One region of the Kluyvera sp. CHPC 1.2972 genome, then DNA from elsewhere that is predicted to be linked to it. Evidence: predicted binding sites of a transcription regulator. Region 1 holds the regulator's gene; each other region holds the start of a gene.

What was found. Region 1 encodes PurR, which represses purine synthesis genes. Its sites were predicted from a motif close to CANGCAAACGTTTGCNTG; they were not measured.
Region 2: the regulator PurR is predicted to act here: its motif matches at 1,387-1,404, upstream of cvpA (colicin V production protein).
Region 3: the regulator PurR is predicted to act here: its motif matches at 1,191-1,208, upstream of pyrD (quinone-dependent dihydroorotate dehydrogenase).
Region 4: the regulator PurR is predicted to act here: its motif matches at 1,850-1,867, upstream of tusA (sulfurtransferase TusA).

The regions. Positions count from the first base shown of each region.
Region 1 covers NZ_JAPKIB010000003.1:56,411-59,619, forward strand. Annotated here, with positions in the region: gene V6944_RS06255 (MFS transporter) at 1-545, opposite strand, end outside; gene cydH (cytochrome bd-I oxidase subunit CydH) at 706-795, opposite strand; gene purR (HTH-type transcriptional repressor PurR) at 1,090-2,115, shown strand; gene punR (DNA-binding transcriptional activator PunR) at 2,134-3,045, opposite strand; gene punC (purine nucleoside transporter PunC) at 3,159-3,209, shown strand, end outside.
Region 2 covers NZ_JAPKIB010000001.1:662,914-666,122, reverse strand. Annotated here, with positions in the region: gene folC (bifunctional tetrahydrofolate synthase/dihydrofolate synthase) at 1-510, shown strand, start outside; gene dedD (cell division protein DedD) at 500-1,177, shown strand; gene cvpA (colicin V production protein) at 1,459-1,947, shown strand; gene purF (amidophosphoribosyltransferase) at 1,981-3,209, shown strand, end outside.
Region 3 covers NZ_JAPKIB010000008.1:55,235-58,443, forward strand. Annotated here, with positions in the region: gene pepN (aminopeptidase N) at 1-352, shown strand, start outside; gene ssuE (NADPH-dependent FMN reductase) at 467-1,042, opposite strand; gene pyrD (quinone-dependent dihydroorotate dehydrogenase) at 1,294-2,304, shown strand; gene zapC (cell division protein ZapC) at 2,469-3,011, shown strand; gene V6944_RS14075 (YcbX family protein) at 3,008-3,209, opposite strand, start outside.
Region 4 covers NZ_JAPKIB010000002.1:346,180-349,388, forward strand. Annotated here, with positions in the region: gene V6944_RS05095 (MFS transporter) at 1-414, shown strand, start outside; gene V6944_RS05100 (DcrB family lipoprotein) at 448-1,005, opposite strand; gene V6944_RS05105 (7-cyano-7-deazaguanine/7-aminomethyl-7-deazaguanine transporter) at 1,078-1,743, opposite strand; gene tusA (sulfurtransferase TusA) at 1,927-2,172, shown strand; gene zntA (Zn(II)/Cd(II)/Pb(II) translocating P-type ATPase ZntA) at 2,332-3,209, opposite strand, start outside.

The DNA of each region.
Region 1 (3,209 bases):
TTCGGCAGAGAGAACCACAGCCCCAGAATAGCAATAATGCCGAGGCCTGCCGTTGCCAGGAATGACATCCGCCAGCCGATGGTTTCGCCAAGCCAGGTTGCCGCTGGAACGCCACCAATATTGGCAATCGTCAACCCCATAAACATGGTCGCCACGGCGCTGGCCTGTTTATGCTTCGGTACCACGCTGGCGGCAACAACGGAACCGAGGCCGAAGAATGCACCGTGGTTAAGGCTGGTGATAATGCGCGACAGCATCAGCGTGGTGTAGTCCGGCGCCATCGCCGACAGTACGTTGCCGAGGGTAAAAATCGCCATCAGGAAGATCAAGGCGTTACGGCGAGCACGATGTGAAAGGAGCAGCGTCATCAGCGGTGCGCCAACCATCACCCCTACGGCATAGGCGCTAATGAGCATCCCGGCAGCGGGAATGGAGACGTCTACGCCCTTAGCGATGACCGGCAGGAGCCCCATTGGCGAGAATTCGGTGGTCCCGATGCCAAAGGCCCCAATGGCTAACGCCAGTAAGGGAAAGTTAATTTTCATGCAAATGCTCCGGTTGGCCGCACGACAGACGCGGCATGTCGATAATGGGCAAAAGCATGACATCAATCACATAAAAACAGAAGTGTACAAAACAGCAAAAGATTATTGCTAAACGGGTAACAATCAGACAGGAGGGAGCGGACGCCCCCTCGCAGAGGAATTAATGCAGTACAGCAGTCAAACTTGCGGCAACAATCAGCGCAAGGGTAATGACGGTGGTGGTGAGTGACATCTTAAGTTCGGTACTCATCAACTTTTCTCCTTTTTATCGCTACAGCAAAACTGTGCTAACGCATTTTTGCACAGTATTGCGCAAAAATCTTCACAGATTTAGCAGGATGTTGGTTTTTACTCTTCCACTTTGCGTCAGGATAAGTCAAAATTCGACGCTTATTTATAAGCGTACCGGCCATTGACCCCCTCCTGTCGTCCTGTATCGTTTTCCCGGCGAATCGCAATCCACAAAATTGCGTCAGGGTGTGTGAAGGCAAACGTTTTCCTTTCGATTTTATCAGGGGCAGGCCAGGGTCTGGAGTGAGATGGAATGGCAACTATTAAAGATGTAGCGAAGCGCGCAAACGTTTCCACTACAACCGTATCACATGTAATTAACAAAACGCGTTTTGTCGCCGAGGAGACGCGTGAAGCCGTCTGGGCGGCGATCAAAGAGTTGCACTACTCTCCGAGCGCCGTTGCCCGTAGCCTGAAGGTGAACCACACCAAATCGATTGGTTTGCTAGCGACCAGCAGCGAAGCGGCCTACTTTGCCGAAATTATCGAAGCCGTTGAGAAAAACTGCTTTGAGAAGGGCTATACCCTGATTCTGGGCAACGCCTGGAACAACCTGGAAAAACAGCGCGCCTACCTGTCGATGATGGCGCAAAAGCGCGTGGATGGCCTGCTGGTCATGTGTTCCGAGTATCCGGAATCCCTACTGACGATGCTCGAAGAGTACCGTCACATCCCGATGGTGGTGATGGACTGGGGCGAGGCTAAAGCGGACTTCACCGACTCGGTCATCGATAACGCCTTTGAAGGCGGCTATACCGCAGGCCGTTACCTGATTGAGCGCGGTCATCGCGATATCGGCGTGATCCCAGGTCCACTGGAGCGTAACACCGGCGCGGGTCGTCTGGCGGGCTTTATGAAAGCGATGGAAGAAGCGCACATCAACGTCCCGAAGAACTGGATTGTACAGGGTGACTTTGAGCCTGAATCCGGTTATCGCGCAATGCAGCAGATCCTGTCGCAGCAGCCGCGCCCTACTGCTATCTTCTGCGGTGGCGACATCATGGCGATGGGCGCACTGTGCGCCGCAGATGAAATGGGTCTTCGCGTGCCGCAGGACATTTCGCTGATTGGTTATGATAACGTGCGCAACTCCCGTTTCTTCACCCCGGCGTTGACGACGATTCACCAGCCGAAAGATTCGCTCGGTGAAACGGCGTTTAACATGCTGATGGACCGTATCGTTAGCAAACGCGAGACCTCGCAGTCGATTGAGGTGCATCCGCGTCTTATCGAACGTCGTTCCGTGGCCGACGGTCCGTTCCGCGACTACCGCCGCTAAGCATTACCCACGGACACCCTACTCGGGTGTCCGCAGCCACTCTTCATTTAGCGTCTCGCTATCCCCCAGATATTCCAGCAGCCAGCTTAATGCCGGCGATGCTTCGCTTTGCTGCCAGGTCAGGCAACAGGCGGCATCCGGGAACGGGTTTTCAAGCTGTAGCGCCACCCACTCCCCATTTTCCAACCACGGTTGCGCCAGATGCCCCGGTACCATCGCCGCGCATAGTCCCGCCGAGATACAGGTTTCCGATGAAGCCCAGTCCGGCACCACCACACGCTTCTGGTTATCGAGTAGCCAGGTCGTCCGCTTCGGCAGCGAACGCGAAGTATCTTCGCGCACCAGCGACGGCCAGTTGCGCAACACATCATCGCTGAGCGGGCCCTCCATCTGCGCCAACGGATGGATACTCGCCACCACGCAGTGCCAGTTGAGCATCCCCATATCACGAAACGCGAAGCGGCCACCGACCGGAATCGCCTGAGTGGCACCAATCGCCAGCTCCACGCGGCCATCGGCCAATGCATCCCAGACGCCATTAAACACTTCCTGATAAACAATCAGCTCCACGTCGCTAAAGTGGCGATAGAAATCGACAATCAGCTGCCGGGTTCGCTGCGGTTTCACGATATTATCGACGGCAATCGCCAACTGCCCTCGCCAGCCGTTAGCAATTTTCTGGCACTGTTGGCGAGTGATCTGCATTTTTTTGATAACAGACCGCCCCTCCTTCAAAAACCATACGCCAGCGGGAGTAAGTTCAACGTCGCGATGGCGCCGTTCGAACAGGGGAACAGCCAGCCACTCTTCCAGCTGGCGTACCGTATAGCTCACCGCAGAAGGCACGCGGTGCAGTTCCTGCGCGGCGGCACTAAAACTACCGTTACGTGCCACCGCATCAACCACTTCCAGTGAATATTCAGACCACATTTTCTGCCTGCAAAATTTTTGAATGCATGACGCAAATATTAGCGTTTCACAAGCCGTTATGCACTCTCTACACTCAGCGGCATCGTTTATTCATGATAAAAAGGGCGAAATTAATGCAACCTGGGAAAGGATTTTTAGTCTGGCTCGCGGGGCTGAGCGTATTG
Region 2 (3,209 bases), on a different contig from region 1:
CCGCAGCCTAATGCCGCCACGGCGCTTGCCGCGCTGCGCGCCAGCGGGCTTGAGGTAAGTGAAGCGGTGATCCGTGAAGGCATCGCCAGCGCGATTCTGCCGGGCCGTTTCCAGACCATCCAGCTTGAGCCACGCGTGATCCTCGATGTTGCACATAACCCGCACGCCGCGGCCTATCTTGCCGGGCGTCTCAAATCGTTGCCGAAAACTGGGCGAGTGCTGGCGGTTATTGGTATGCTGCATGATAAGGACATCGCCGGTACGCTGGCGTGTCTGGAGGACGTTGTGGATAGCTGGTACTGTGCGCCGCTCGAGGGACCTCGCGGTGCCACGGCGGAACAGCTGCGCGAGCATCTGCGCGCAGGGACCGTTTTTACCAGCGTCGTGCAGGCGTGGCACGCCGCCATGGCTGACGCAGCGCCCGAAGATACGGTGCTGGTGTGTGGTTCGTTCCACACGGTAGCGCATGTGATGGAAGCGTTGGACGCGGGGAGTGCCGGTGGCAAGTAAGTTTCAAAACCGTCTCGTCGGGACGATAGTATTAGTTGCGCTGGGGGTCATTGTGCTGCCAGGGCTGCTTGACGGGCAAAAAAAGCATTATCAGGATGAGTTCGCGGCGATTCCGCTGGTGCCAAAACCGGGGGACCGTGATGAACCTGATATGCTGCCGACGGCAACGCAGGCGCTGCCTGCTCAGCCGCCTGAAGGGGCGGCAGAAGAGGTGAGGGCAGGTGACGCGGCAGCACCGTCGCTGGACTCCAGCCGTCTGGCAGTGAACGGCAACGGCGATCTCGAACAGATCCCGCCGGCCGCCGAACTGCCGAAGCCAAAACCAGTAGAAAAACCGAAGCCAAAACCGCAGCCTGTTGCTGAACAGGTCGCGGCAGCGACGCCACCGCCGAAAGCCGCGCCGGAAGAGAAACCGGCACCGGTAGGTAAAGCGTACGTGGTGCAGCTTGGTGCATTGAAGAATGCGGATAAGGTGAACGAAATTGTGGCGAGTCTGCGCGGTGCGGGATATCACGCCTACACGTCGCCTTCGACGCCCGTTCAGGGTAAAATCACCCGTATTCTGGTCGGCCCGGATGCCTCGAAAGATAAGCTGAAAGGTTCACTTGGTGAACTGAATCGGTTGTCGGGGCTCAGCGGCGTGGTGATGGGATATACGCCGAACTAAGGTGTGGGTCTTTTCCCCTCACCCCGGCCCTCTTCCCAGAGGGCCGAGGGAGAAAGTCGGTGCTGGGCTTGTCGACGTCTCCCAACGGTCCCCTCTCCCCTCGGGGGAGAGGGTTAGGGGTGCTGAATAACGCCTAAAACGACCAAAAAACGATGGCGTTGAATATTTTTTCAGCGCCATTTTTTATTTACGCCGGGGAAGGAAATCCCTACGCAAACGTTTTCTTTTTCTGTTAGAATGCGCCCGAACTGGATGACAGGGCGTAAAATCGTGGGACATATATGGTCTGGATTGATTACGCCATTATCGCGGTGCTGGGCTTATCTTGCTTGGTGAGCCTCATCCGCGGCTTTGTTCGTGAAGCATTATCGTTGGTAACATGGGGCTGTGCCTTCTACGTTGCCAGCCATTACTACACTGACCTGTCAGTCTGGTTTACGGGCTTTGAGGACGAACGGGTTCGAAATGGGATTGCTATTGCGGCGCTGTTCATCGCGACGCTCATCGTCGGCGCTATCGTCAACTTTGTGATAGGCCAACTGGTGGAAAAGACCGGTCTGTCGGGTACAGACAGGGTATTGGGGATCTGCTTCGGCGCATTACGTGGGGTGCTGATTATCGCCGCTATCTTGTTCTTCCTTGACACCTTTACCGGGATGGCCAAAAGCGATGACTGGCAGCATTCGCAGTTTATTCCCTATTTCTCACCGGTTATCAGATGGTTTTTTGAATACCTTCAAAGCTCGTCAAGTTTCTTGCCCAAAGTATAAGCTTTGGGTCGTTGCTTAACGAGGAAAAGACGTATGTGCGGTATTGTCGGTATCGCCGGTGTCATGCCGGTAAACCAGTCGATTTATGATGCGCTAACGGTGCTGCAGCACCGTGGACAGGATGCCGCTGGCATCATCACCATTGATGCCAACAACTGCTTCCGCTTGCGTAAAGCGAACGGTCTGGTGAGCGATGTCTTTGAAGCCCGCCACATGCAGCGTATGCAGGGCAACATGGGTATTGGCCACGTGCGTTACCCAACGGCGGGCAGCTCCAGTGCCTCTGAGGCCCAGCCTTTTTACGTCAACTCCCCGTACGGCATTACGCTGGCGCATAACGGTAACCTGACCAATGCGCACGAGTTACGTCAAAAACTGTTTGAAGAAAAACGCCGCCACATCAACACCACCTCCGATTCTGAAATCCTGCTCAATATCTTCGCAAGCGAGCTGGATAACTTCCGTCATTACCCGCTGGAAGCCGACAATATCTTCGCTGCTATCGCCGCAACCAATCGCCAGATTCGCGGTGCGTATGCCTGCGTCGCGATGATTATCGGCCACGGCATGGTGGCCTTCCGCGACCCGAACGGTATTCGTCCGCTGGTGCTGGGCAAGCGTGATATTGGCGACGGTCGCACCGAATATATGGTGGCCTCCGAAAGCGTGGCGCTGGACACCCTCGGCTTTGAATTCCTGCGCGACGTTGCGCCGGGCGAGGCGGTCTACATCACCGAAAACGGCCAGCTGTTCACCCGTCAGTGCGCTGACAACCCGGTAAGCAACCCGTGCCTGTTCGAATACGTCTACTTCGCGCGTCCAGACTCCTTTATCGACAAAATTTCCGTCTACAGCGCCCGTGTGAACATGGGTACCAAGCTCGGCGAGAAGATTGCGCGTGAATGGGAAGATCTGGATATCGATGTGGTGATTCCAATTCCGGAAACCTCCTGCGATATCGCGCTGGAAATCGCCCGCATTCTCGGCAAACCGTACCGTCAGGGGTTTGTGAAAAACCGCTACGTTGGCCGTACCTTTATCATGCCGGGCCAGCAGCTGCGTCGTAAGTCCGTTCGCCGCAAGCTTAACGCTAACCGCGCTGAATTCCGCGATAAGAACGTGCTGCTGGTGGATGACTCCATCGTGCGCGGTACCACTTCTGAGCAGATTATTGAAATGGCGCGTGAAGCCGGGGCGAAGAAGGTTTATCTGGCCTCTGCGGCACCGGAAATTCGTTTCCCGAACGTCTACGGTATCGACAT
Region 3 (3,209 bases), on a different contig from region 1:
GACCAGCCCGGCGGACGACGTGCTGGAAACGGTACGTAAGCTGCTGAACCACCGTTCATTCAGCATGAATAACCCGAACCGTATTCGCTCGCTGATTGGCGCTTTTGCCGGCAGCAACCCGGCGGCGTTCCATGCGGCAGACGGCAGCGGCTATCAGTTCCTGGTGGAAATGCTCACCGTACTGAACAGCAAAAACCCGCAGGTGGCTTCTCGTCTGATTGAGCCGCTGATCCGCCTGAAACGCTACGATGCGAAGCGTCAGGCGTTAATGCGTGCCGCGCTGGAGCAGCTGAAAGGGCTGGAAAATCTCTCTGGCGATCTGTACGAGAAGATTGCTAAAGCCTTAGCTTAACCAGTAGCCCGGACGAAGCGTGAGCCGACTCCGGGGAGGCTCGGTGGCAATTCCGGTTACATTGATATCGACAAACAAAAACGCCGTAGGTTTTTCCCTACGGCGTTTTTTTTATCAAACATGTTCGGTTAATCGCGCGGAACTTAACGTGGGAACCTGGATGTCCCGCCGATGCAGCGCCTGCCAGAATGTCTCCAGCGCACTGTCCAGTCGGGTGTGCAGATTCGGGCTGAACTGCGGCTTATGTTGATAATCGGTCACCTGGCTATCGTCGGCAAACACGCCCTGCAGGATCTCCTGGGCTTTCAACGCATTCAACACTGGTTTCAGGGCGTAATCCACTGCCAGCATATGCGCCACCGTGCCGCCGGTGGCCAGCGGGAGCACTACTTTGCCTTCCAGCGCGCGCTCGGGCAACAGATCCAGCAGCGCTTTTAATGCGCCAGCGAATGATGCCTTGTAGACCGGCGTGGCGATAATCAGGCCGTCGGCGTGAGCCAACTGCTCGGTTAAGGTTTGTAGTGCTGGGCTGTCAAAACGGGCATGAAACAGATCTTCGGGGGAGAAGTTCTGCAAATGCCAATGGAAAACTTCAACGTCGGCGGCAGAGAGTTTCTCCCGGGCGTACTCCAGCAGGGCGCTGGAGCGAGAAGGAAAACGGGGGCTGCCTGCTAAAGTAATGACGCGCATGGTCTCTCCTTATAACTAAAAACAAACATGAATCTAGAATTGATAACATTTGCATCAGTGTGTCAGAGGGGAAACCTTGGGCGAAATACTTTTTCTGATGATGGATTACCAGAAAATGCATATGCGGAGTGCAGTCGAGGTTGAATAGAAGGAAAACGATTGCGCTTTTTTTGCCGCAGGTCAATTCCATTTCTGAGCGTTATCGCACATAATACGCCCCCGGTTTGCACACCGGGAATCCAGGAGAGTTCATGTACTATCCCTTCGTTCGTAAAGCACTTTTTCAGCTCGATCCAGAGCGCGCTCATGAATTAACGTTCCAACAATTACGTCGCGTCACCGGCACCCCGCTGGAAGCACTCGTGCGTCAAAAAGTGCCGGAAAAACCGGTCACCTGCATGGGGCTGACGTTTAAAAATCCACTGGGTCTGGCAGCCGGTCTGGATAAAGATGGCGAATGTATCGACGCCTTAGGGGCGATGGGTTTCGGTTCCATTGAGATTGGTACCGTCACGCCGCGTCCGCAGCCGGGCAATGACAAGCCGCGTTTGTTCCGCCTGGTCGATGCCGAAGGGTTGATCAACCGCATGGGTTTCAATAACCACGGCGTTGATAACCTGGTCGAGAACGTGAAAAAAGCGCATTTCGACGGAATTCTGGGGATTAATATCGGCAAAAATAAAGATACCCCGGTTGAGCAGGGCAAAGATGACTATCTGATTTGTATGGAAAAAATCTACGCCTATGCCGGTTATATTGCGATTAATATCTCCTCGCCAAATACCCCAGGGCTGCGTACGCTGCAATATGGCGATGCGCTGGACGATCTCCTTTCCGGTATTAAAAATAAGCAATCTGAACTCGAACAAAAGCACCATAAATATGTTCCAGTGGCGGTAAAGATCGCCCCGGATCTTTCTCATGAAGAGTTGATCCAGGTGGCCGATAGTTTAGTTCGCCATAATATTGATGGGGTGATCGCCACCAATACGACATTGGATCGTTCTCTGGTTCAGGGGATGAAAAATTGCGATGAGATGGGTGGCTTAAGCGGTCGTCCATTACAATTAAAAAGCACCGAAATTATTCGTATGCTGTCAGCCGAATTAAAAGGTCAATTACCGATTATTGGCGTTGGCGGTATCGACTCGGTGATTGCGGCTCGTGAAAAGATGGCTGCCGGTGCGTCTCTGGTGCAGATCTATTCCGGGTTTATTTTTAAAGGCCCACCGCTGATTAAAGAAATCATTACTCACATCTAGTATTTTTCCCAGTATTGTGATCCAGGGCTTTATTTCCGGCCCTGGTTGCTTTATATTTTCCTACTGTTGCTTATTTAAACATATTGGTCTTTTATTATTTAAGGCAAAGTAACGCAACGGAAGAACAGGCAATGCATCGGATGCGAATATGACGGGGGAGTAAAATGCGAATTAAACCTGATGATAACTGGCGTTGGTATTATGATGAAGAGCACGATCGAATGATGCTCGATTTAGCCAATGGTATGTTGTTTCGTTCGCGTTTTGCTCGCCGGATGTTAACCCCCGATGCTTTTGCGCCAACCGGATTCTGCGTTGACGATGCCGCGCTTTATTTCTCCTTTGAAGAGAAATGCCGCGATCTGGTGTTGTCAAAAGAACATCGTGCTGAGCTTATTCTTAATGCGCTGGTGGCTATCCGCTTCCTGAAACCGCAAATGCCGAAAAGCTGGCACTTCCGCGCTCATGAAGAGAGCTGGTCTCCGGTAACTGGCGATGCGGCGGCCGTGTGGCTGAGCGACGATGATAGCCAGGTGAATTTGCTGGTGGTAGAACCGGGCGAAAACGCGGCACTCTGTCTGCTGGCTCAGCCGGGTCTGGTTCTCGCTGGGCGCACCATGCAGCTTGGCGACCCTATCAAAGTGATGAACGACAGACTGCAACCGCAGCCGGGGCTGGACGGTTACAGCCTGGAACAAGCGGTTTAAAGTTTCAGCTTCAGCGCCGTTTTCGGTACACAGCTACAGCTGAGAATCGTACCATCGTTGGCTATCGCACTCTTTTTCAGCGGACTGACTTCACCGTCCAACAGCGTCACGCGGCAGCTGCCGCAGATACCTGCGCGGCAGGAGTAAGGGACGCGAATGCCCTGTAGCTCCAGCTGTTCCAATAAAATCTGCTGATTA
Region 4 (3,209 bases), on a different contig from region 1:
TTTAGCTGCGCATTCGTAGGGACGCGTCTGCTGTTCCCGAACGGCATTAACCGCCTGGGCGGGCTGAACGTGGCGATGAGCTGCTTCTCGGTGGAGATTGTCGGCCTGCTGCTGGTGGGCGTGGCTGATACGCCGACGATGGCAAAAATCGGCACCTTCTTCGCCGGGGCGGGATTCTCGCTGGTGTTCCCGGCGCTGGGCGTGGTGGCGGTGAAAGCCGTACCACAGCAGAACCAAGGCTCTGCGCTGGCAACCTATACCGTGTTTATGGATTTATCGCTGGGTATTACCGGGCCGCTGGCCGGGCTGATGATGGCGTGGATGGGCATTTCGACGATTTACATTGCCGCTGCGGGGCTGGTGGCGGTGGCATTGCTGCTGGGATGGCGGCTAAAAAAACGGCCTCTGGCGTAAGCTCGCGAGAGGCCGTTTATTGGTCAGCAAAACTTAGTTGATGACCAGGGTATTGATGATTTTCTCAGCGTCAGACTGCGCCTGCTGCTGGTTGTCCGCTGGCAGCGTGATCTGCATGGTCAGCAGTTTGCCATCGATTTTACCCAGTACGACGGAAGAGTACGCGGTTTGCCCTTTAGCAGAGATGATGCTGTCGAGCTGCTGCAGCGTGTGGCCTTTCATCTCGATAGATTTATTGGTCACCACCTGCAACTGCGGGTCGCGGCTGCGCTGCTGATCTTCAAGACGTTTTGCCAGCACCGCTAAATCTTCGGTGGTGTCGTCGCCAACGATGACGATGACCGCTTTCATGCCGGTGGCGTCAGAGTAGACGTGCATGTTGTTGCTCTGGGTGCCCAGCTTACCGCTCTGGTCGGTCATCCCGGCCGGCAGCGTAAAGTTCAGCTTACCGTCTAACAGATTGATTGCCTGACCTGCGGCATCGCTCGCGGCAGCAGAACCTTGTGCAGGGGTGCTGGTGTCGCTGTTGTCACAGGCCGCAAGGCCCATTACCAGCAGGCCAATACCAGCATATTTCACCAATTTGCGCATTGACATCTTCCTTTCGATAAATAGCCATAACGGCTTATCTGCATATCTTATCACAACCCGTGTAATGAACCCTTAACCAGGCTGCATTGCTGACAAATCAGATTTATCTGCCAGCCTTTTCAATAGCATATTCAGCAGTACGCCGTACATCGGCAGGAAGAAAACAATGCTGATCAGCACTTTAAAGCAGTAGTCCACGAGGGCGATTTCTACCCAGTGCGTCGCCATAAACGGGTCGGTGCTGCGCCAGAAAGCGATAAAGAAGAACGCCAGGGTATCGCTGATGTTACCGAACAGCGTGGAGGCCGTCGGTGCAAGCCACCAGTGGCGGCTTTGACGCAGGCGGTTAAACACGTGCACGTCAAGGATCTGCCCCAGGGCATAGGCCATAAAGCTGGCGGCAGCGATACGGGCCACGAACAGGTTAAAGTGCGCCAGCGCGCCGAAGCCCTGCCATTCGCCCATATAGAACAGCGATGAAATCACGTAGGAGATCAGCAGCGCCGGGGCCATCACCGCGAAAACGATACGGCGAGCCAGCGGTGCGCCAAAGATTCGCACGGTCAGGTCAGTCGCAAGGAAGATAAACGGAAAGCTAAACGCGCCCCAGGTGGTGTGGAAGCCGAAGATAGAGACCGGCAGCTGCACCAGATAGTTACTGGAGGTGATCACCAGCAGGTGAAATAGCGATAGCCAAACCAGCGCATGTCGGCGCTGTAAGGAGGTAAAGGGCGTCATATTGTACCTTTTTAGTGGTTGGGGTGAGGGAACCCAATAAAGTCTGCAAACTCATTGCAGGGGCGGAATGATACTGCTTTCCCGTTTCATTGCAATGGTTGTTTTTCGCGCAATCGTTAACCTGGTTGCGTTGAGGCAGGGTCAGCGTAAACTAAGCGCGTTTTTTCTGACGACGAGATGCTCATGACCGATTTGTTTTCCAGCCCCGACCACACCTTAGACGCGCAAGGGCTGCGCTGCCCGGAACCGGTAATGATGGTGCGTAAAACCGTGCGGACGATGCCGGTGGGGGAAACGCTGCTGATTATTGCCGACGATCCCGCCACCACGCGCGATATCCCCGGCTTTTGCCGCTTTATGGAACATGAGCTGATTGCTCAGCAGACCGAGTCAGTGCCGTACCAGTATTTGCTGCGTAAGCGCCATTAATCGGCACCAATAATCCCGTAGCCCGGCCAAGCGAAGCGCCGCCGGGAATGGCATCGAGCCAACCCGGGGTCGGCGTAAACGCCTCGCCCGGGCTACCGATTTAGACCCGTAGCCCGGCCAAGCGAAGCGCCGCCGGGAAAGGGCACCGAACCGACCCTATTACGCGCTAAACTTCCCGCGAAGTAACCGCAGCGCATTCAGCGTCACCAGTACCGTCGCACCGGTATCCGCCAGCACCGCCAGCCACAACCCGGTCATGCCGAGCAGCGTGGTGATAAGGAAAATCCCCTTCAGCCCCAGCGCTATGGCGATGTTTTGCCGAACGTTAGCGTGGGTAGCACGAGCCAGGCGAATCATCTGCACCAGCCCGGTCAGACGGTTATGCGTCAGCGCCGCATCGGCGGTTTCCAGCGCCACGTCGGTGCCGCTGCCCATCGCGATGCCCATCGCCGCAGCCTTCATCGCCGGAGCGTCGTTAATCCCGTCGCCCACCATCGCCAGCGGCCCCTGAGCGTTCAGCGCCGTGACTTCACTGACCTTATCGGCAGGCAGCAGGTTGGCGCGGTAGGCCATACCTAACTCATCGGCAATGGCGGCAGCAGCGCGCGGATTGTCCCCGGTCAGAATGATGCCCTGAATGCCTAATTCACGCAGGCCATCGACCGCCTGACGCGCCTCCTGACGCACGGTGTCTCGCAGCGCTACAATCCCCAGCAGGGTATCGTCACGGGTAATGAGCACCACGGTGTTGCCCTGGCTTTCCAATTGTTGGATCTCATCCTGATGATCCGGCGTCGGGAACTTGCCTGCGGCGCAGATAACGATGCGCTGCCCATCGACGCTGGCCTCAATACCAGAACCGACGAGCGTACGCTGCTCAATGGCCTGTGGAATGGTCAGTTCACGCTGCAGCGCCTCGCGCACCACGGCCTGCGCCAGCGGGTGGGTAGAACCCTGTTCCACCGCAGCGGCCAGCGTCAGCAGGTTGTCTTCGCTCAGTTCGGCGGTTGGGATAATCGTGGTCACCTGCGGTTTGC